Regions from separate parts of the Arthrobacter sp. GmRoot5-12 genome, predicted to be linked through region 2. Evidence: predicted binding sites of a transcription regulator. Region 2 holds the regulator's gene; the other holds the start of a gene.
The links. The regulator HrcA, encoded in region 2, represses chaperone genes, less so after heat shock. The targets are predictions, from matches to a motif close to TTNGCACTCGNNNNNNNCGAGTGCNAA.
Positions count from the first base shown of each region.

Region 1: the regulator HrcA is predicted to act here: its motif matches at 8,042-8,068, upstream of groL (chaperonin GroEL).

Region 1 covers NZ_AP046056.1:1,053,192-1,064,950, reverse strand. The annotation lists gene AC6JAM_RS04770 (lipid II:glycine glycyltransferase FemX) at 1-631, shown strand, start outside; gene AC6JAM_RS04765 (peptidoglycan bridge formation glycyltransferase FemA/FemB family protein) at 764-2,080, shown strand; gene AC6JAM_RS04760 (threonine/serine exporter family protein) at 2,115-3,602, shown strand; gene AC6JAM_RS04755 (siderophore-interacting protein) at 3,599-4,438, opposite strand; gene AC6JAM_RS04750 (uracil-DNA glycosylase) at 4,453-5,223, opposite strand; gene AC6JAM_RS04745 (DUF3263 domain-containing protein) at 5,364-5,693, shown strand; gene AC6JAM_RS04740 (LytR C-terminal domain-containing protein) at 5,745-6,383, shown strand; gene AC6JAM_RS04735 (cold-shock protein) at 6,437-6,643, shown strand; gene AC6JAM_RS04730 (ABC transporter substrate-binding protein) at 6,643-7,956, shown strand; gene groL (chaperonin GroEL) at 8,247-9,881, shown strand; gene AC6JAM_RS04720 (ABC transporter substrate-binding protein) at 10,032-11,342, opposite strand; gene AC6JAM_RS04715 (RNase H family protein) at 11,635-11,759, shown strand, end outside.
Region 2 covers NZ_AP046056.1:4,025,032-4,034,646, reverse strand. The annotation lists gene ybeY (rRNA maturation RNase YbeY) at 1-87, opposite strand, end outside; gene AC6JAM_RS18725 (PhoH family protein) at 84-1,172, opposite strand; gene AC6JAM_RS18720 (GerMN domain-containing protein) at 1,578-2,495, shown strand; gene AC6JAM_RS18715 (16S rRNA (uracil(1498)-N(3))-methyltransferase) at 2,482-3,261, opposite strand; gene dnaJ (molecular chaperone DnaJ) at 3,264-4,391, opposite strand; gene hrcA (heat-inducible transcriptional repressor HrcA) at 4,479-5,492, opposite strand; gene AC6JAM_RS18700 (DUF3097 domain-containing protein) at 5,664-6,515, shown strand; gene AC6JAM_RS18695 (DUF4870 domain-containing protein) at 6,635-7,045, shown strand; gene hemW (radical SAM family heme chaperone HemW) at 7,069-8,298, opposite strand; gene lepA (translation elongation factor 4) at 8,324-9,615, opposite strand, start outside.

The DNA of each region.
Region 1 (11,759 bases), 3.0 Mb from region 2:
CTCCGGCTCCGAAGAGACAGTATTCAAAGCCATCTCCTCGCGCGCCCGCAATGCCATCCGGCGTGCCGAACGCGAAGGCTGCCAGGTGGTCCGGCAGGAACCCGGACCTGAAACCTACCGCGCCCTGTACGACCTGATGGTCAACACCGTCAGCGCCAAGGGATCCATGCCCCTGCGCAGCTACGATTACTACGCACAGTTCTGGGATGAGTTCAGCAACCGCGGCCAGGGCAACTTCTTCTTCACCTACGAGGACGGAAAGCCCAGCGTGGGCGCATTCGTCATCAACTACGGTGCCAAGGCAACCTACAAGGACGGCGGTTCCACCCAGAACCGCAAACAGTACGGTGACTCGCACCTGGTCCAGTGGGCGGCCATCCGCCGGATGCAGGAACTCGGCTGCACCGAGTACGACTTCTGCGGCACGCCTCCAGCTGCGCGCATCAAGGACAAGACCCACAACCTTTACGGAATGGGCATGTTCAAGACCAGCTTCACCAAGACAGTGACCGACTTCGTGGGCTGCCACGACTACGTCCTGTCCCCGCTGCGGCACCGGCTTTGGGTCAAAGGCGGCGAAAAGATCTTCCGCCGGATTGAAACCGCACGGACCGGCCAGCAGTTCTACTGACCTGCAGCCGCCAGACCCGCAAAGCTCCCGCGACCCCCGCCGGGCCAGCACGCCCGCGTGCCGGCCGCCCCGAACACCGCCCGCCCATCGCGCGCCCACCAGGCCGCGAAGAGTCCAGAAGAAGGTCACCCCTTGAATCCAGTTTCCGCCGCTACCGGGCTTGAATACGCCAACCTCAGCGACGCCGACTTTGAGGCCTTCGCCCTGAAGCACCCGCAGAACAGCTTCCTACAGTCCATTGATTTTGCCCGTTTCCAGCGAGCACGCGGCCAGCAGGTGGAACTCTTCGGGGTCCGGCGCAACGGGGAACTCGTGGCGGCAGGAAAGCTCAACTACACCACAAACCGCCTCGGCTACACCGTCTGTGAATGCGCCAAGGGCCCCCTTATGGACTACACGGACCGGAACCTGGTGGGCGCCGTCGTCGAGCTTCTCCGCAAGCACGCGGCAGGCCGCAAAGCCGCTGAACTGCGGATCTCGCCGAACGTCAGGTACATCGCCCGGGACGCCGACGGCGCCGAGCACCCCGACGTCGAGGACAACCGGCCCCTGGTGGCCGACCTGGAACGGCTGGGGTTCGAGCACCAGGGCCTGGACATGAACTTCGTCAACGTCAACTGGATGTTCATCAAGAACCTGGTGGGCATCCAGGACGCCGAAGAACTGATCATGAGCACCAGCTACCGGACGCGCAAAGCCATCCGCAAAGCGGAAAAGAACGGCGTCTTCCTGGAACAGGCCACCCTGGACACCCTGGACGACTTCTACGGGGCCCTGAGCCGGGCCGGTGACGAAAAAGGATTCGTCTACCGCGAACGCGCCTACTACGAACACCTGCTCCGGACTACCACCCCGGAATTCACCAAGCTGATGATGGCGAAGATCGACATCCCGGCCTACCGGAAATCCATCACTGAGCGCCTGGCAACGGAGTCAGCCACCGCAGCAGATCTCCGCCGTGAGGTGGAGGAGACCGGCAGCAAAAAGAAGGCCAACCGGCTCAAAGTGGTACAGGACCTGGTGGACAGCTACGAGCGGAGCCTGAAGGACATCGAAAGGTTCCCCGACTCCGTGGGGACGGCCACCGTGGCAGCCATCCACTTCGTTTGCTACGGCGATGAGGTGGTGTGCGTCATCGGCGGCACCGTCCAGGACTACATCTACTTCAACGGCGCAACCTCCCTGTACTGGGGAATGATGCTGCATGCCCTCGAGAAGGGATACCCGCGGTACAACTTCTACGGCACCTTCGGCATCTCGGGCCAGGACGAGGAAGGCCACGGCGGCTACGAATTCAAGAAGGGCTTTGGCGGCGAAGTGGTCCAGTTGGTGGGAGACTTCGTCGTGCCGGTGCGGCCCGCCGTCTTCCATGCCAACAGGCTCGCCAGGTCCGCTGCGGCCGCCGCCCGCACGCTGCTGGGCAAGTTGCCGCTGAAGCGTGCAGCCTGACCGTCCATAAACCGCGTACAGGGAGGAAGCGGGCATGACCGAACGGCACGAACGGCCAGGGCACAGGCCAAAGACTGACGGCCTGCCCAAGACTGAACCGCTGACCCCTGCGCAGCTTCGGCAGGACGCTGCCGCCAAGAGGATGCTGCGCCGCCTGGTGCAGGGCGAGAATCCACCAACCGCCCCGTTGAGCATCGTGGACCGGCTGGCGGGGAGTCCCTACGCCAACCCCACCATCCAGGTGGGTGGCGTGGACACCTCCGCCCGGAAGACCCTGGATTTCGCCCTGCACCTGGCCGAGACCATGTTCCGGTATGGCGCCGGCGCCCTGGAAGTGGAAACCAGCATCATTGCCGTCACCGCGGCCCTGGGGCTGAAAAACATCGAGGTGGACATCACCAACCAGTCCGTGGGTATCAACTACGCACCCAAGGACCAGACGCCGATCGCCCTGCTGCGCGTGGTGCGCTCCTGGACCAACAACTATGCGGGCCTGGCCAAGGTGCACCAACTGGTCACGGACATCGTGGCCGGCGGCGTGGGCCGGGATGAGGCGATCCGCCGGCTGAACGAGGCCATCACCAGCCCGAAACCCTATCCGCGCTGGATGGTCACGGCCGCCTTCGGCATCTTCGCCGCCGTGTTCGTTGGCGTGCTGGGCGGCGGTCCGGTGTCCTCGGCAGTTGCGTTCGTGGCCAATATCGGCATCAGCCTGCTGGCCCGGCAGCTGGGACGCTGGCGCGTACCGGACTTCTTCATCACCGCCAGCTGCTCTTTCGTGGTCACCATGCTGGCGCTGCTGCTCTGGCAGTTCGGGCTCACCGCATCGCCGTCCATCGTGGTGGTGGGCGGCATCCTGCTGCTCCTTCCCACCGGGCGCCTGGTGTCCTCCGTGCAGGATGCCATCAACGGCTTCCCGGTGACGGCGGCCGGACGGTTCCTGTCCACGCTGCTGACGTTCGGCGCCATCGTGGCAGGGATCGCTGTTGCCTTCGTGGTGGGGGAGCTGACCGGGCTGCAGCGCATCGACGTTACCCAGACCTTCCCGCCCGCCTACGATCTGTGGGTCCTCATCATCTTCGTAGCCGCCGCCGTGATGGCCATCGGCATTACGGAACAGACCACCTGGAAGCTCCTGCTGCCAACCGCAGCCGTAGGCGTGGCGGGCTACCTGGTGCTGCTGGGCTGCGGCCTGCTGGGCATCGGGGACCGTTTCGCCCCTGCCATGGCCGCCGTCGTCATTGGCCTGCTGGCACGGGTGGTGGCGCTGCGGATGGGTGCGCCGCAGCTGGTGGTGGCAGTTCCCGCAGCCCTGATCCTGCTGCCCGGCCTCACGATATTCCGGTCCATGTACGTCCTCACCGTTGAGGAGTCCGAGATCCTGGCCGGCGCCGGAGGAATGCTCAGCGCCGGTGCCATCGTGCTGGGAACGGCCGGCGGGATCGTCCTGGGCGACGTGCTGGCCCGGCCCCTGACCCGCAGCCTGGCAAGCAACGAGCGGCGCCGGGCGCGCCGCCGCTAGATCTGGCCGACCGGGAGCTTTTTCTCGGCCTGGAACACGTCCTCCACGCGGCCCTGCGCCCAGTAACCGGAGAGGGACACCTGCCGGCGGTCCAGGCCGCGCTGCTTGAAGAAGATTTCGCGGAGGGCCTTCATATAGCCGCGTTCGCCATGTGCAAACACATCCACGGTGCCGGTGGGCCATTCGGCCTCCGCCACCGCCCTGACCAGCAGGTCGCTGGCACCTGCCGGTGTGCCGTTGCGGGCCAGCCAGGTAATCTCCAGCCCGGCAGGGGCGGAAACGGACTGGATGTCGGCCTCGGAACCTACCTCCAGGAAGGCAAGCCCGGTTGCCTCCGCGGGCAGGGCCTCGATGCATGCGGCGATGGCAGGAAGCGCTGCCTCATCACCGGCGAACAGGTACCAGTCGGCCTCGGGGTTGGGGTTGTAGGCGCCGCCGGGTCCGGTGAAGGTCAGTGTCTCGCCCGGCTGTGCCCCTGCCGCCCATGGACCCGCCAGGCCCTCGTCGCCGTGGACCACGAAGTCGATGGCGAGTTCGCTCGCCTCCGGATCTACCCAGCGCAGCGTATAGGTGCGGGTGAACGGCCACTGCTCGCGCGGCATGGTTTCCCGGACGGCCCACAGGTCCAGCGGGGAGGGGTAGTCAACCCCGGGCTGCGGGAAAACGATCTTCACGTACCGGTCCACGAAGCCGTTGTTGGCGAAGTCGCTGAAGCCCTCCCCGCCGGCCACGATCCGGACCATGTGCGGGGACAGCTGTTCCTTGCGCAGCACGGTCAGGGTGACCTGGGGGCGGCTCTTCTTCGTGGCGCTGGTGGCGGCGGGGACGGTGCTCATAAGGCAAGCCTAAGCTAGGGCGACGGCGGGAGTTCCCAGGTTACGGCCGTTGCACCCTGTTCGCGCAACAGTTGGTTCACCCGGCTGAATGGCCTGGAGCCAAAGAACCCGCGAGAGGCGGACAGCGGGCTGGGGTGCGGGCTGATGACGGCGGGGGCGCCTGCCAGCAGCGGCTGGAGGCCCTCCGCCCCCTTGCCCCACAACACCGCCACCAAAGGCATCCTGGACCCATCCGCGGCCCGGCGGCATGCCAGGGCGGTGACGGCCGCCGTCGTAATGTCCTCCCAGCCTTTGCCCCGGTGGGACCCAGCAGATCCTGCCCTGACCGTGAGTACCCGGTTCAGGAGCAGCACGCCCTGCTCCGTCCATGCCGACAGGTCGCCATGGACGCGCGGCGGAATGCCGAGGTCCGATTCGAGTTCGCGGTAGATGTTCACCAGGCTGCGGGGGAGGGGGCGCGTGCGGGCATCGACGGAAAACGACAGCCCGACTGCGTGCCCCGGGGTGGGGTAGGGGTCCTGGCCCACGATGAGGACCTTGACGTCGGCGAGCGGCTGGCGGAAGGCGCGCAGGACGTTCGACGGCGGCGGCAGGAGTTGGTGCCCGGCCGCCTCTTCGGCAGCCAGGAAGGCCAGGACCGACCGGAGCTTGCCCTCCACTCCCTGCAGGGCCGCGGCCCAGTCCGGCGCCATGAGCTCCGCCAGGGGCAGGTCAGCCAGGTCAGCGAAGCGGGTGCCGTCCGCCGGGTCCTGCTGCAGCTCGAACAGCGCATCCGATTCAAACATCGTTCCATTCTTGCAGGCCGTCGGGGGACGCCCGCCCGCGGCACCGGGCCGGTGCAGGCGCGGGGCGCGAATGACACCGGTGTTATTCGACCGGTAGCATGAGGGTAAGACATTTACCGTAACCAGCGAAGGAGTGTGCCGTGGCGGAACCGGCCCGGGAACACCTGCCGGAGCAGGATCCACGGAAGTCCCTTTTGGCGGATTTCACCCTCCGTGAGTCCTCCCTCTCCGAGCGCGAACAGCAGATGCTGGCCCTGGAACGGCAATGGTGGAAGTACGCAGGGGCCAAGGAGCAGGCCATCCGCGACCTCTTTGACCTCTCCGCGACCCATTACTACCAGCTCCTGAACGCACTGATCGACCGCGAGGATGCGCTGGCACACGATCCCATGCTGGTGAAGAGATTGCGTAGACTACGTACGTCGCGCCACCGTGCGCGCACTGCCCGGCGCCTGGGATCCGACGCTTAACAACCCCCAGGCCGGGACAACAGCCGCAATCAACAAGGATGTCCTTCCACCATGACCAGATACGCCCGCGATGAATTCGACAAGGTCCCGGAGGCCGCGTCGCGACAAGGTGTCCACCGGACGGCCTCGGCCCCGTCCCGGGTGCGGCTGTGGCCCATCCTGGTAGTGGGGATGGCGGCCCTTGCCATAGGGCTGGTGTCCTTCCTGATCCTTCCCAAGCTGGGATTCAGCGCCACCGCGAGCCAGGCATCGGCGAGCGTGGAGTCAGCTCCGCTGGCCGGAACCGGAACCACTCCATCGGCCACGCAGGCATCCGCGCCTCCTGCTTCGCCGTCTCCGTCTGCTTCGTCTGAACCAACCCAAAGCAGTGACCCGGAGCCCCAGGCCACACCTTCCGCCACCCGGGAGGCAGCCGTCGACAGGACGCAGGCAGTGGCGGTTTACAACGCGGCAGGCACGGCAGGGCTGGCCAGCCGGGTGGCCGGAACCGTCCAGGCGGACGGATGGCGCCTCGGCCAGGTAGGCAACTGGTCCGGCGCCCCGCAGAAATCCTCCGTGATCTTCTACTCCGGCCCCCAGCAACTGGCAAACGCACAGGCGCTTGCCGGGCTGCTCAACATCCCCACCGTGGTGAACAGCACCGAATTCCAGGTGCCGCTCGTGGTGGTGCTTGGCCCCGGATACCGCTAGCCGCACCCGCTCCGCCCACGGCTGCATAACCCCAACGGAAAGAGTTGTTCATCATGGCACTGGGAACCGTCAAATGGTTCAACGCTGAAAAGGGCTATGGCTTCATCACCGTTGACGGCTCCGGTGATGACGTTTTTGTCCACTGGTCCGCGATCCAGGGGGAGGGCTACCGCGCACTGGATGAGGGGCAGAGGGTGCAGCTGGAAGTCGGGGAGGGCGAAAAAGGTCCCCAGGCAGAAAACGTCCGGCCCGCCCAGTGATGCCGTTTTACCGTTTCCCGGTCCGCGGCCGAGCGGCGCTGGCCGTTTCCCTGGGGGCAGTCCTCGCGGTCACAGCATGTTCGGGCGCCGGCGGCAACGCCAGGGTGGACCCGGTCGAAGCCTCCGGCGATGGCGTCCTCCGGGTGGGCCTGATCCTGGACAACACCGGCGGCAATGCCTTCCTTAATGCGCCCCAGCTGGCGGCCGCCAAGCTGGCCGTCCAGGAAATCAACGCCGCCGGCGGACACAAAGGCCGGCCGGTGGAGCTGCTGCTGGCGCATCCGGACCAGGAAGCCGCAGGCCAGGCCAAGGACCTGGTGGCCGCCAAGGCGGACGTGGTCATTGGACCCACCGATTCCAGCCACGCGGCCGCCGCCGTGGACATCCTGTCCCACGCACGCATACCCCTCATCTCGCCGGCCAACACCGCTGCCGCCCTCTCCGGGATCGCCAGCGGAGGCTACTACTTCCGCACGGCCGCGGCCGACGTCGCGCAAGGTCCTGTGCTGGCCAAACTCGCCAAGGACGCCGGGGCCGCCAGCATCACCGTGGTGTACCAGGAAGGTGCCTACGGCAAGGACCTGTCGGCTGCCGTCACGAAAGCCGCGCAACAGTCCGGCCTGACGGTCCTGCCCGGAGCCGCCTTCAAGCCCGGCGCCGCCGCCGAAGCCGCACGCTCCGCAGCCAAGGCCAGCCCTGACGCCGTGGTCCTGGTTGCCCGGGAAGGGGCGCAGGGCGCGTTGGCCGAGCTGAACAACTCCGGCCTCAGGGGTTCAAAAGTTCTCCTCAGCGATGGCGCCTTTGCCCGCTACGGATCAGGGCTCGCCTCCCGGACCCTGGACGGCGCCCGCGCCGTCGTCCCGGGCCAACTGCCCACCGCCGCCTTCCAGGGAAAGCTCCTGGCCGTTGATCCTTCCCTGAAGGACGTCTCGTATGCTGCTGAAACCTACGACGCCGTTACCCTGGCGGCCCTGGCGGCGGCAAGGGCCCAGGACGATGCCGGACGCTCCATCGCCGCCAACCTGGTTCCGGTTTCGGGTGGCGCCGCATCAGGCAGGACCACATCCCAGGGGATGCCCTCCGCAGGGACACCTGCCCCGGGGGCAACGGTCCCGCCCGCCCCGTGCCTGACGTACAAGGAGTGCCTGGGCGGCCTTGCTGCCAATCCGGACATCAATTACGACGGCGAGTCAGGACCGGTTGCCTTCGACTCCAACGGGGATATCACCACCGCCGTTTTCTCCGTATTCACCTACGGCCCCGAGAACAACCCCACCCCCACCGGCCGGGAGACGGCCGGACATTCAAGCTGATCGCCCTGGGCGAAGCCGCTGCCCCTACCCGCCCGTCCGGCGTCTTTTCGCTTGCACTCTCACCTGGGGAGTGCTAATTATTGAGTTAGCACTCTGACGTACCGACTGCTAAAGCAAAGCCTGGTTCCGGCCGGCGGCGCGGGGCACCGGACGAGGAGCGAAAGAAACACCTCACTTCAGTGAGATCCCCTCCCGGAGGCATACAGAGGCCGCCGTCAAAGGATCGTCCGTCGCGGGCACTGCAGCGAAGGTTCATTCTTAACGACTGTCCCGAAAGGACTACTGCCGTTATGGCCAAGATCATTGCATTTGATGAAGAGGCACGCCGCGGCCTTGAGCGTGGCCTGAACACCCTCGCCGACGCCGTTAAGGTCACCCTCGGCCCGCGTGGACGCAACGTCGTCCTCGAAAAGAAGTGGGGCGCCCCCACGATCACCAACGATGGTGTTTCCATCGCCAAGGAGATCGAGCTGGACGATCCTTACGAGAAGATCGGCGCTGAGCTGGTCAAGGAAGTTGCCAAGAAGACCGACGATGTTGCCGGCGACGGCACCACCACGGCCACCGTCCTGGCACAGGCCCTGGTCAAGGAAGGCCTGCGCAACGTTGCCGCCGGCGCCGACCCGCTGTCCCTCAAGCGCGGCATCGAGAAGGCCGTCGAGGCTGTCACCCGCGAACTCCTGGCTTCCGCCAAGGAAATCGAAACCAAGGAAGAGATCGCGGCCACCGCCTCCATCTCCGCCGGTGACGACGAAATCGGTGCCCTCATCGCCGAAGCCCTGGACAAGGTGGGCAAGGAAGGCGTTATCACGGTCGAGGAGTCCAACACCTTCGGCCTGGAGCTCGAGCTCACCGAAGGCATGCGCTTCGACAAGGGCTACATCTCCGCCTACTTCGTCACGGACGCCGAGCGCCAGGAAACGGTCCTTGAGGATCCGTACATCCTGATCGTCAACTCCAAGATCTCCAACGTCAAGGAACTGGTTGCTGTCCTGGAAAAGGTCATGCAGTCCAACAAGCCGCTGCTGATCATTGCCGAGGACATCGAGGGCGAGGCCCTGGCCACCCTGATCGTCAACAAGATCCGTGGCACCTTCAAGTCTGTCGCCGTCAAGGCTCCGGGCTTCGGCGACCGCCGCAAGGCCCAGCTGGCCGACATCGCCGTCCTCACCGGCGGCCAGGTCATCTCCGAAGAGGTTGGACTCAAGCTGGAGAACGCCGGCCTGGAACTCCTGGGCCAGGCCCGCAAGGTTGTTGTCACCAAGGACGAGACCACCATCGTTGAAGGTGCCGGCGACGCCGACCAGATCGCCGGCCGCGTTTCCCAGATCCGCGCCGAGATTGAGAATTCGGACTCCGACTACGACCGCGAGAAGCTGCAGGAGCGGCTGGCCAAGCTGGCCGGCGGCGTTGCAGTCATCAAGGCCGGTGCCGCCACCGAGGTTGAGCTCAAGGAGCGCAAGCACCGCATCGAGGACGCAGTCCGCAACGCCAAGGCTGCAGTTGAAGAAGGCATCGTGGCCGGTGGCGGCGTGGCCCTCATCCAGGCCGGTGCCAAGGCATTCGCCAACCTGCAGCTCTCCGGCGACGAAGCAACCGGCGCCAACATCGTCCGCGTTGCCATCGACGCCCCGCTGAAGCAGATCGCCTTCAACGCCGGCCTCGAGCCGGGCGTCGTGGTGGACAAGGTCCGCGGCCTGCCCGCAGGCCACGGCCTGAACGCAGCCACCGGCGAATACGTCGACCTGCTGGCTGCCGGCGTCAACGACCCCGTCAAGGTAACCCGCTCTGCCCTGCAGAACGCGGCTTCCATCGCTGGCCTGTTCCTCACCACCGAAGCAGTGGTGGCTGACAAGCCGGAGAAGAACGCCGCCCCCGCAGGCGGAGACGACATGGGCGGCATGGGAGGCATGGGCGGCTTCTAAGCCCTCCTGCCGGGACCTCTCCCGCCAACCGCAAAGTGCGGCCCCCTCGTTTGCGAGGGGGCCGCACTTTTGTGCCGGAGGTTTTGTTCCCGGCCACGGATGCGGCCTGTGCCGGCTTGGCCGCCCGGACAAGGAGCTGTGGGAGGGGAGTTACTTCCGGGCCGAATCCAGCATCCCCTGGACTTCCTTCTTGAAGGCTTCCGCCGCGGCCTGCGGGGTCATCCGGTCGTACAGCACTTCATCCGTGTACCTCCTGATGACGTTCTGGACGCTCCCTGCACCCACGGGCGGGACAGGCGGTGCGTCCTTGATGTCCGGGGCTATGTCCTTCAGGAATCCAACCACGGTGGTGTCAGCCGGCTTAAGCTGCGGGGTGATGCCCGAAACGATGTCCGGATTGGTGGGGACGCCCCTGTCGGTCATCAGGATGGCACCCGCCTCCGGACTGTTGGTGAGGTAGTTGATGAACTCCGCGGCCTGCTGGGAATGCTTCGAACGGGAGGATGCAGACCAGAACATGGTGGGCTTGTAGTACATGCCATTGCCGGCCGAGGCGCCGTCGACGCTGGGGGCCCGCAGTATCTTTATGCTGCTGCCGGTGGTGGCTTCAAGGGAACCAAGCTGGTTGGTCCACCACCAGGCCATGGCCACCCGGTTTGTTCCGAACAGGCTTTCCTCCAGTCCTGCCCCTGCATCCTCGGTTGCCACGGTGGCCGCCGGGCTGGCCTTGGAGTCGCGCTGTTCCTTGATCCGTTCCCAGAAGGACGCTGCAGTCGCGGCTTCAAAGTCGAGCTTGCCGTCCCCTGAGTACAGATTCTCGCCGTGCTGGCGCAGCCAGATGATCAGGTCGGCTTCGTTGCTGCCATAAGCGGCCCCGTAACTCTTCCCGTCACCTGCTGCGCTGATCTTCGCCGCCGTGTCCACGAAGTCTTTCCACGTCCAGGTCTTGTCGTCCGGCACGGGCACTCCCGCTGCCTGGAACACTTTCGTGTTGGCCATGATGACATAGGCGTTCCGGCCTGTGCTCAACCCGTACTGGGCGCCGCCGTACTGGCCCGACGCAAGCGCTTCCTTGTCCAGTTTTGAGGTATCGATGCCGTTTTGCCTGGACAGGTCCATCAGCGCCCCGCGGCCGCCGTATTCGGCGATGTATTTCTGGTCCATCTGGACGACGTCGGGCGCATCGTTGGCGGCGGTCTTCGTTGCCAGCTTGTCCCAGTAGCTGGACCATTCTCCCGGCTCCGCTTTGATCTTGATGTTCGGGTGCGATGCCTCAAAGGCCGCGATGACCTTGTTTGTCTGTGCGTTCAGGTATTCATTGCCCCACCAGGCGAACCGCAAGGTCACCTGGCCGTTGTCGCCTGAACCGCCGGGGGCCCCGCAGCCGGTGGCCAGGATGGAGAGTGCCAGCGCGGCCGCGCCCAGCTGGAAGCGGCGCCGGCTTACGACTGGAATCGTCATTGATGTTCCTTCCGGATGGGCTCCTTGTGCGCCGGGGTCGCCGTGATGCGCTGACCGGCGAAGATCAGAAACCGTTTTCTCGAGTGATGAAGTGATTGTGTCGCGCCCGGCATGCTCACGTCAAGAAGTTTCGGTAAGCGTTTTCCCAACCCCTGTCGCTTCGGCCGTCAAAGTTGCGCTTACGACCATTCGCACAGCCCGCTGCCGGGGCACCGAAGGGGTGCGGCAGCCCGGCCAGGCTGGGATGCTGTGGCGTCGGTCCAATGTCGGTGGCTTCTGGCAGGATGGTTTGGTGACGATTATTGCAGCGGCTGATGGTTCGGCCTTGGGAAATCCCGGTCCTTCCGGCTGGGCCTGGTATGTGAATGACGATTGCTGGCGGGCCGGGGGCTGGCCGCACGGGACCAACAACCAGGG
Region 2 (9,615 bases):
GAGCTGCTCAAAAATGTACCGCGACAGTGCCACGAGCTCCGACTCCTCCACCTGGACGCCGGACTCGTTGTTCACCTCGATGCTCACGCGTGTTCCCCCCGTTTTTCCCGGCCGGCTGAATGCTTGAGCCGGCTCCGCTGGGCTTCATCCCAGATGCTGTACGCGTTGACGATGTCCCCGACCAGCCGGTGCCGCACCACGTCGGCGGCATCCAGGACCGAGAAGCTCACGCCGTCGATTCCCTGCAGGATTTCCTCAACGATCCGCAGCCCGGAACGCGTCCCAAACGGCAGGTCCACCTGGGTGACGTCTCCGGTGACCACCATCTTGGATCCGAAACCGAGCCGGGTGAGGAACATCTTCATCTGTTCCGGCGTGGTGTTCTGCGCCTCGTCAAGGATGATGAAGGCGTCGTTAAGCGTCCGGCCGCGCATGTAGGCCAGGGGTGCCACTTCAATGGTGCCGGCCGCCATCAGGCGCGGAATGGATTCGGGGTCCATCATGTCGTGCAGGGCGTCGTAGAGCGGCCGGAGATAGGGGTCGATCTTGTCGCTGAGCGTGCCGGGGAGGAAACCAAGCCGCTCCCCCGCTTCCACCGCGGGGCGGGTCAGGATGATCCGGCTGACCTCTTTTTGCTGCAGCGCCTGGACGGCTTTTGCCATGGCCAGGTACGTCTTGCCGGTGCCGGCCGGACCAATGCCGAAGATCACGGTGTTGGCGTCGATGGCGTCAACATAGTTCTTCTGGTTCAGCGTCTTGGGCCGGATGGTCCTGCCGCGGCTGGAGAGGATGTCGTGGGTGAGCACATCCACGGGATTCTGCAGTGACTGCGTGCGCAGGAGGGACACCAGCTGCTGCAGCACAGCAGGAGTGATGACCGTGCCGCGGGCCACCAGGCCACGGACTTCCTGCAGGAGCCGCATGATCCGGGGAACATCACCGGCGGGGCCGTTGATGGACAGTTCATTACCCCGGGCATGGAAGTTGACGGCCGGGAACTGCTCTTCGATGAACCGCAACGCCTCGTCATGGCTGCCGAGTGATTGAACCATCTGGTCGGAGTTCTCAAAGAGGACTACTTCAGTCCGGGTGCCGGGCAGGGAGTGCGGGAATTCACCCGGACTGCCTTCGCCCGTATTGAGCCGGCGCTTACCATTTGCTGATTCAGTCATGGTGCTGGCCCGCAGGCCCGTGGTCCCCTCGAAGATCGACATCTATGTTTGCGTTCGCTGATGCCGGCGCCCGTTGGACGGTGCTCCTGGCCCCAGCGATCCCTTTATCTTACGCCAGCGCGGGGCCGGGCCGGATACCGGGCCGCCATGGAGCAGCGGCTGCAACCCGTCCGGAGGGTGCCGGGACGTCCTTAGGTATCAACTTCATATCGGCCTCATATCGTTCCCGTTGCAGTTGTGCCCGCGGAGGCAAAGAGCGGCTGGGCGGCCGCGCCGCTGTGCAATGCTGGAAATCCAGCATCTGCTGGAACACCAGGCCGCCAGGGGGATCGGCCCGCCACGCCAGGAAAGGACAAGGGCAGGACAGTGCCGGAAACCTCTGCGCCCGAAAGGGCAGGACGACCGATGGGCCGTCTGCGCCCCGCCGTCCTTGCAGGAATCCTGGTCCTGGTTCCGGTCCTTGCGGGCTGCACGGCCGAGGGCGGCCCCTCACCCACCGGCACCATCGCCTCGGTGCCGGCAACGGGCGGCACCATGCCGGACACGCTGTCCACCAGCGCCCCGCTGGAAACCGCACAGTCCTCCAACAAGGCGCCGGTCTACTGGATCGGCCGCAGCGGCGGGAACATCTTTCTTTACCGGGAATTCCGCGACGTCCCTGAACAGGAGAACCCGGTCACCCGCGCCCTGCGGGCCATGATGTCGGAAAAGCCGCTGGACCCTGACTTCTTCACGCCCTGGCAGAACCCGGACAAACTTGCCACCTCAATCTCCGGCAAGGACGTCATCACCGTCGACGTCTCCTCGGACGCTTTCAACAGCAACCTCGATGCCGACATGGCTGCCCGGGCCATCCAGCAGCTGATCTACACGGCAACCGCTGCCGCCGCCAGTTCGGGCCTGATCGACACCGGCCAGCAGATCCGGGTCCGGATCCTCGTGGACGGCCACACGGACTACGTGGCCTTCGGCAAAGTGCAGCTCGGGGCCCTGATGACCCGCGCCGCGGGCCTGATGGCGCCCGTCTGGATCATTGATCCCCAGGAGAACGCCGAAGTGCCCGGCGGGAGCGTGAAGATCACCGGCCGCAGCACATCGCCCGGGGCGAAGCTCCGCTGGCAGATCCTGCAGTCTACGGACGGCGGCAGCAAAGCACCGTTCCTGGCGGGTGAAACCACGGCTGCGTCCGAACAGGGGCAGGCCGGCGTCTTCACCCTGGCCCTGAACCTTCCGCCGGGCGATTACATGCTGCGGGTGGCCCAGGCCGGCTCCGGCGGGGAACCGGACCGGAACGAGGACACGAGGTCCTTTAAGGTCCGGTAGCCGTCCACCGGCCAAGGACGTCGCTGGCAAGCACGACGGCGGCCGGGCCGGCCGTGGAGGACCGCAGGACATGGTGCCCCAGGAGGGCGGTCACGGCGCCCTTATCGCAGAGTTTCGTTACCTCCCGCTGGCTGATGCCGCCCTCCGGACCGACGATGAGCAGGATTTCCCGGGGTCCGGAGCCTGCTTTCCCTTGCCATGTTTCAAGGACGGTGCGCAGCGGCCGAACGGCGTCCTCATGCAGGATGACAGCGAGGTCGGCAGCTTCCACGGCAGCGGAAAGCCCGGCAGTGTCGACGGCGGACCGCACTTCGGGGATCCAGGCGCGCCGTGCCTGCTTGGCGGCCGCGGCCACTGAGGATTCCCATTTGGCATGGGCCCGGGCCGCGCGGTCGCCCTTCCAGCGGACGATTGACCGTTCGGACTGCCAGGGTATGACGGCGTCGATGCCCAGTTCCGTGGCCGTCTCGATGGCCAGCTCGTCGCGGTCCCCCTTGGCGAGGGCCTGGACCAGCACCAGCCGGACGTCCGGCCTGTCTTCGACGGTCAGCGTCCCGCATTCCACCTCGAGTGCGGAGGGAGCGGCGGACACCACCTTCCCGGTCATCCGGGTGCCGGCGCCGTCGACGATGTCCACCGCTTCGCCGGGAGACAGCCGTTTGACGGTGACGGCATGCCGCGCCTCCGCCCCGTCGAGGACAAAGAGTTGGCCGGCCGCCATACCGGCCAGCGAACCGGGGGGCGTGAAGAAGACGGGGTTGCTCACCGCTACAGGTTACCGAGCCGGTCCCGGAGCTTGGCGAACATGCCGCCGCTGGCAGCGAGCTTGCCCTCGGTGATCTGTTCACCACGGAGCTTGGCCAGTTGGCGCAGGAGGTCCTCCTGCGCGGGGTCGAGCTTGGCCGGGGTGTCCACCTGGAGGTGGACCTTCAGGTCGCCGCGGCCGTAGCCCCTCAGGTGGGTGACGCCGAGGCCGCGCAGGGTGATGATCTCCCCCGACTGGGTACCGGGCTTGACGTCGATCTCCTGCGTGCCGTCGAAGGTTTCCAGGCTGACATCCGTGCCCAGGGCGGCTGCCGTCATGGGGATGTGCAGGGTGGCGTGCAGGTCGTCGCCCTCCCGCACGTAGGTGGCGTCATTGTTGACGCGGATCTCCACGTACAGGTCGCCGGCCGGACCGCCCGCGGGGCCGGCCTCGCCCTGGCCGGAGAGCTGGATCCGGGTTCCGGTGGCCACACCGGCAGGGACCTTGATGGTCAGCGACCGGCGGCTGCGGATACGGCCCTGGCCGCTGCACTCGTTGCAGGGATCCTTGATGACGGTGCCGAAGCCTTCGCAGGTGCCGCAGGGGGCGGCCGTCATGACCTGGCCGAGGATGGAGCGGACGGCCCGCTGGACCTGTCCGCTGCCGCCGCAGATGTCGCAGCGTTCCGGATGGGTGCCGGGGCGGCAACAGGATCCGTCACAGGTGGGGCAGACCACGGCGGTGTCCACTTCGAGTTTCTTGTTCACGCCGAATACGGCGTCGCGGAGGTCGATCCGTACGCTGATCAGGGCATCCTGGCCGCGGCGGACACGGGAAGCGGGACCGGACGTGCCGCCGGCGCCGAAGAAGGTGTCGAAAATGTCCTGGAACGCGAAGCCCTGGCCCGCGTAGCCTGCGCCGCCGAAACCGTTGTCGGTGCCGTTCTCATTGCCGGTGGTGTCGTAGATCCGGCGCTTCTGGGGGTCCGAAAGCACCTCGTAGGCGTGAGTTACTGCCTTGAACCGTTCCGATGCGTCCGCACCGGGGTTTACGTCCGGGTGTAGGGTGCGGGCCAGCTTGCGGTAGGCCTTTTTGATTTCTTCACCCGTCGCTTCGGGTGAGACTCCAAGGACGTCATAGTGGCTGCTCAAAGTTCGTATCTCTTCCTTGTTGTACTGCGTTCAGTTGGGCGGCCCAGCTCTTGCTTTCCGGCCGAAGCGCGCTCCGGCGGCCAAGAGTCAGGGCCCCAAAATCCTGGAAAGGTAGCGCGCCACTGCCCTGACGGCGGCCATGGTGGTGGGGTAATCCATCCGGGTGGGCCCGAGGATGCCTACTTTCGCCGAGCTGTCCGGACCGTAGGCAGTGGCCACCACGGAGGCCTCGGCAAGGCCGTCGTACGGGTTCTCCCGTCCGATGCTGACAGCGACGCCGCGGTGGTCCTGGGCCATTTCGCTCAACAGCCGCAGCATCACCACCTGTTCCTCCAGCGCCTCGAGCACCGGGCCGATGCTGAGGGGGAAGTCGACGTTGGACCTGGCCAGATTGGCGGTGCCGGCCATGACCATCCGGTCCTCCCGGCTGTTTTGCGCCAGGCCCTCCAGCCCGAGCGCCAATGCGTGTGCCGCCTGCCGCTGCGGGTGCGGGGTGGCGGCGACGACGGCGGGCAGCGCCTGGGCCAGTTGGCGCAGCGGTGTTCCGCCCAGTGCACCGAGGAACCGGGTGCGCAGTTCAGCCAGTGCGTCGTCGCCAAGGTCCTGCCCGACGTCGATCACCCGCTGCTCCACCTTGCCGCTGTTGGCGATCAGGACGACGAGGACCTTGCGCGGGGCGAGCAGGACGAATTCGATGTGCCGGACCAGTGCCCTGCTCAGGTGCGGATACTGCACCACGGCAACCTGGTTGGTCAGCTGCGACAGCAGCCGGACGGTCCTCTCCAGCACGTCGTCGAGGTCGTCCGCGCCTTCGAGCAGGGACTGGATGGCGCGGCGTTCGGCGGCCGAGAGCGGCTTGACAGCCGAGATTTGGTCCACAAAGAGCCGGTAGCCCTTGTCCGTGGGAATCCGGCCGGCACTGGTGTGCGGGGCGGTGATCAGCCCCTCGTCCTCCAGTGCGGCCATGTCATTGCGGATGGTGGCGCTGGAAACACCAAGATGATGCCGCTCCACCAGGGCCTTGGACCCAACCGGCTCGCGGGAGTGGACGTAGTCCTCCACGATGGCCCGCAGTACTTCCAGCTTGCGTGGCTCGCTCACTCTCCACCTCCATCCATGGTTCGGGGCGCATGCCCCTCCCGATGCAACCCAGGGTTAGCACTCGACATGCCTAAGTGCTAACAGTCTATTATGCCTCGGCCCGTTGTTAGCATTGGTACCGCTCCGGGCGAAATTGCGGAGTTGAACACTAGCGCTAGGCGGATCAAATCCATGGATTACCGGAACTGGGGCCCACGCGGCATATCCGCTCCCGCACGGACGGAACTGCCTGAGGTCCCCGTGGAGCGCGGCATGGTGCTCGAGGAAGTGCAGTCAGGCTGGGTGGGTGCCGTGACCCGGGTGGAGAAATCCGGCGGCATGCATGTGGTGGCGCTGGAGGACCGCAGGGGAAAATCGCGTACCTTCCGCCTTGGGTTCGGCTTCCTCCTGGAGGGCCGGCCGATCCGGCTGATGCCACCCGCCCCCCGGCCGGCCGCTGCCGGTCCCGCGGCGGGCAGGACGGCCTCGGGGTCCGTTCGGGTCGCCGGACAACGCGCCCAGGTGGCCAAGGCCAGCCGGATCTGGGTGGAAGGCAAGCACGACGCCGAACTGGTGGAGAAGGTCTGGGGAGACGACCTCCGGGTGGAGGGCATCGTCGTCGAGCCCCTGCACGGCATTGACGACCTTGCCGCAGCCGTCGCGGACTTCAGGCCGGGGCCTGGCCGCCGTCTTGGCGTCCTGGTGGACCACCTGGTTCCTGACTCCAAGGAGTCCCGCATCGCGGATGCCGTCATGGCCTCCCCGGGCGCCGCAGGCAACGTCCTGATCGTCGGTCACCCCTACGTGGACGTCTGGCAGGCGATCCGGCCCGCTGTCCTTGGCATCGACAAATGGCCGGCCGTGCCCCGCGGGCAGGACTGGAAGACGGGGATCCTGAAAGCCTTCGGCTGGCCCCACGCCACCAAGGAAGATGTCGGCCTGGGATGGCAGAAGCTGCTGGGCGCCGTGCGCACGTACGCGGACCTCGAAGCGTCGCTGCTGGGCAGGGTCGAGGAAGTCATCGATTTCCTGACCGTGCCGTGAAGGGCGGACGGCGTCCCGGGAACCAGTATTCTTGGTAGTGCGGTTCCTTGTTTCCTGAGGCACTGCGCACCGCGCCGGAATTGTAGTCAGCACCACTTGCACCTTCGAAGGAACAGACTGTGGCAGAAAACGCACGTGATCACAGGGACGGCCAGGGCCGTTCCGAGTACCATGGCGTCCCCGCCAACGCCCTGCCGCTTACGGCCAGCGAAGACCGCCAGTGGGCGACGCTGGCGCACTTCGGCGGGATCCTGGGGTGCGTCCCCTCGCTGCTGATCTACTTGATCTTCCGTGACCGCGGGCCATTTACCGCCCAGGAATCCAAGGAAGCGCTGAACTTCAGCCTGCCGCCCACCATCGCCGCGGTGCTGGCCAACATCCTGGTGTTCGTCCCCTACGTCGGGAACATCTTCGCGGTCATTGCCACGCTGATCTGGGTGGCGCTCACGTGCTTCTCCGTCGCGGCAGGGATCCACGTCAACCGGGGCCAGCCGCACCGCTACCAGTACAACCTGCGCTGGATCAAGTAAGGGCAACTGCCCGCGGGCCGGCTCTAGTCCGGCAGGATGCGGCGGACTACTGCGTCTGCCAAGAGCCTGCCCTTGAGGGTCAGGACCAGGCGTCCGCGGAATGCGGCAGCAGGATCAACCAGGCCGGCTGCGATCAGTCCGGCCACCTCGTGGCGTCCCCCGGCACTCAGCGTTGAGACATCCAGTCCCGACTGGAGGCGGGCCTCCAGCATGACCCGCTCCAGGTTCCTTGTTTCCGCGTCCAGGGTTTCCCTGCCGGCGGCGGGCGAAAGCCCCTGCGACAGCCGGTTCGCGTAAGCGGACGGGTGCTTGACGTTCCACCAGCGGACCCCGCCCATGTGTGAGTGCGCGCCCGGGCCGATGCCCCACCAGTCGTCACCCCGCCAGTATGCGAGGTTGTGGCGGCAGGCCTGCTCCGGAGTCCGCGCCCAGTTGCTGACCTCGTACCAGCCAAGTCCGGCTTCGGTGATCAGCTGGTCGGCGAGCTCGTACTTGTCGGCGTGGTCGTCGTCGTCGATTCCCGGGACTTCGCCGCGGCGCATCTGCGCGGCCAGCTTGGTGCCCTCCTCAACGATCAGCGCGTAGGCGCTGATGTGGTCCGGCCCGTAGGAAAGCGCCGTTTCGAGGGAGTGCCGCCAGTCGGCCAGCGACTCCCCCGGCGTCCCGTAAATCAGGTCCAGGCTGACAGCCAGTCCTGCCTCGCGCGCCCACTGCACCACCTGCGGCACCCGGCTGGGCGTATGGGTCCGGTCCAGCACCTTGAGCACGTGCGGAACCGCGGACTGCATCCCAAAGGACACCCTGGTGAACCCGGCGTCCTTGAGGACGGCAAGGGACTCCGGCGTGACGGAATCGGGGTTGGCTTCGGTGGTGACCTCGGCGCCGTCGTCAATGCCCCATTGGTCGATGGCGGCCCGGAGGATCAGGGCGAGGTCATCGGCCGGCAGCAGCGTGGGCGTGCCGCCGCCAAAGAAGACGGTGCTGAGCTTCCGGTCCGGCAGCCCTGAACGTGACAGCACAGCAGCCGCCAGCGACACCTCGGACACGGCGGTCTGGGCGTATGCGTCCTGGGACGCTCCGCCGCCAAGTTCCGTGGCGGTGTAGGTGTTGAAGTCGCAGTAGCCGCAGCGCACAGCGCAGAACGGGATGTGGACGTACAACCCGAAAGCCCGGGCCGCCGCACCGTCCGCTGCCTGGGCAGGCAGCAGACCGTCCGACGGCGCCGGGTCGCCGAGGGGAAGAACGCTGGGCATCAGCGGGTCCCCCGCTGTGCGGTGGTCACTTCTTCTTGGCCTTGTCCTTCGATTCGTCGGTGGTCAGGGCGGCGATGAACGCTTCCTGCGGCACCTCCACTGTGCCCACCATCTTCATGCGCTTCTTGCCTTCTTTTTGCTTCTCCAGCAGCTTGCGCTTCCGCGAGATGTCACCGCCGTAGCACTTGGCCAGCACGTCCTTGCGGATGGCGCGGATGCTTTCGCGGGCGATGATCCTGGAACCGATCGCGGCCTGGATGGGCACTTCGAACTGCTGGCGGGGAATCAGTTCGCGCAGCTTGCCGGTCATCATCACGCCGTAGGCGTACGCCTTGTCCCGGTGCGTGATGGCGCTGAACGCGTCCACCTGTTCGCCCTGGAGCATGATGTCCACCTTCACCAGGTCGGCGGCCTGCTCGCCGTCGGCCTTCCAGTCCAGCGAGCCGTAGCCCCGGGTCTTGGATTTCAGGATGTCGAAGAAGTCGAAGACGATTTCCGCCAACGGCAGGCGGTAGCGGATTTCCACCCGGTCCTCGGAAAGGTAGTCCATGCCGCCCATGACGCCGCGGCGGGACTGGCACAGTTCCATGATGGCGCCGACAAATTCGTTGGGGGCCAGGATGGTGGCGGAGACCATGGGCTCGCGTACCTCGGCGATCTTCCCGGTGGGGTACTCGCTGGGGTTGGTCACCCGGACCACCTTCTTGTCCTCCAGGGTCACCTCGTATTCCACGTTCGGTGCGGTGGAGATGAGGTCGAGGTTGTATTCGCGCTCCAGGCGTTCGCGGGTGATCTCGAGGTGCAGGAGACCCAGGAAGCCCACGCGGAACCCGAAGCCGAGGGCAGCCGAGGTTTCCGGTTCGTAAACCAGCGCGGCGTCGTTGAGCATGAGCTTTTCGAGGGCGTCGCGGAGTACCGGATAGTCGGCGCCGTCCAGCGGATACAGGCCGGAGAACACCATGGGCTTGGCATCGGCGTAGCCGGGGAGGGACTCCGCCGCCGGCTTGGCCAGGTTGGTGACGGTATCGCCCACCTTCGACTGCCGGACGTCCTTCACGCCGGTGATCAGGTAGCCCACTTCACCGACGCCGAGCCCCTTGGACGGTGTGGGTTCCGGGGAGCTGACACCGATTTCCAGAAGCTCGTGCGAGGCCCTGGTGGACATCATCTGGATGCGCTCACGCGGATGGAGCATGCCATCCATCACACGCACGTAGGTGACCACGCCGCGGTAGGTGTCGTAGACCGAGTCGAAGATCATGGCACGGGCCGGGGCATCGGGGTTGCCCTTCGGCGCCGGCAGGTCGCGGACGATCT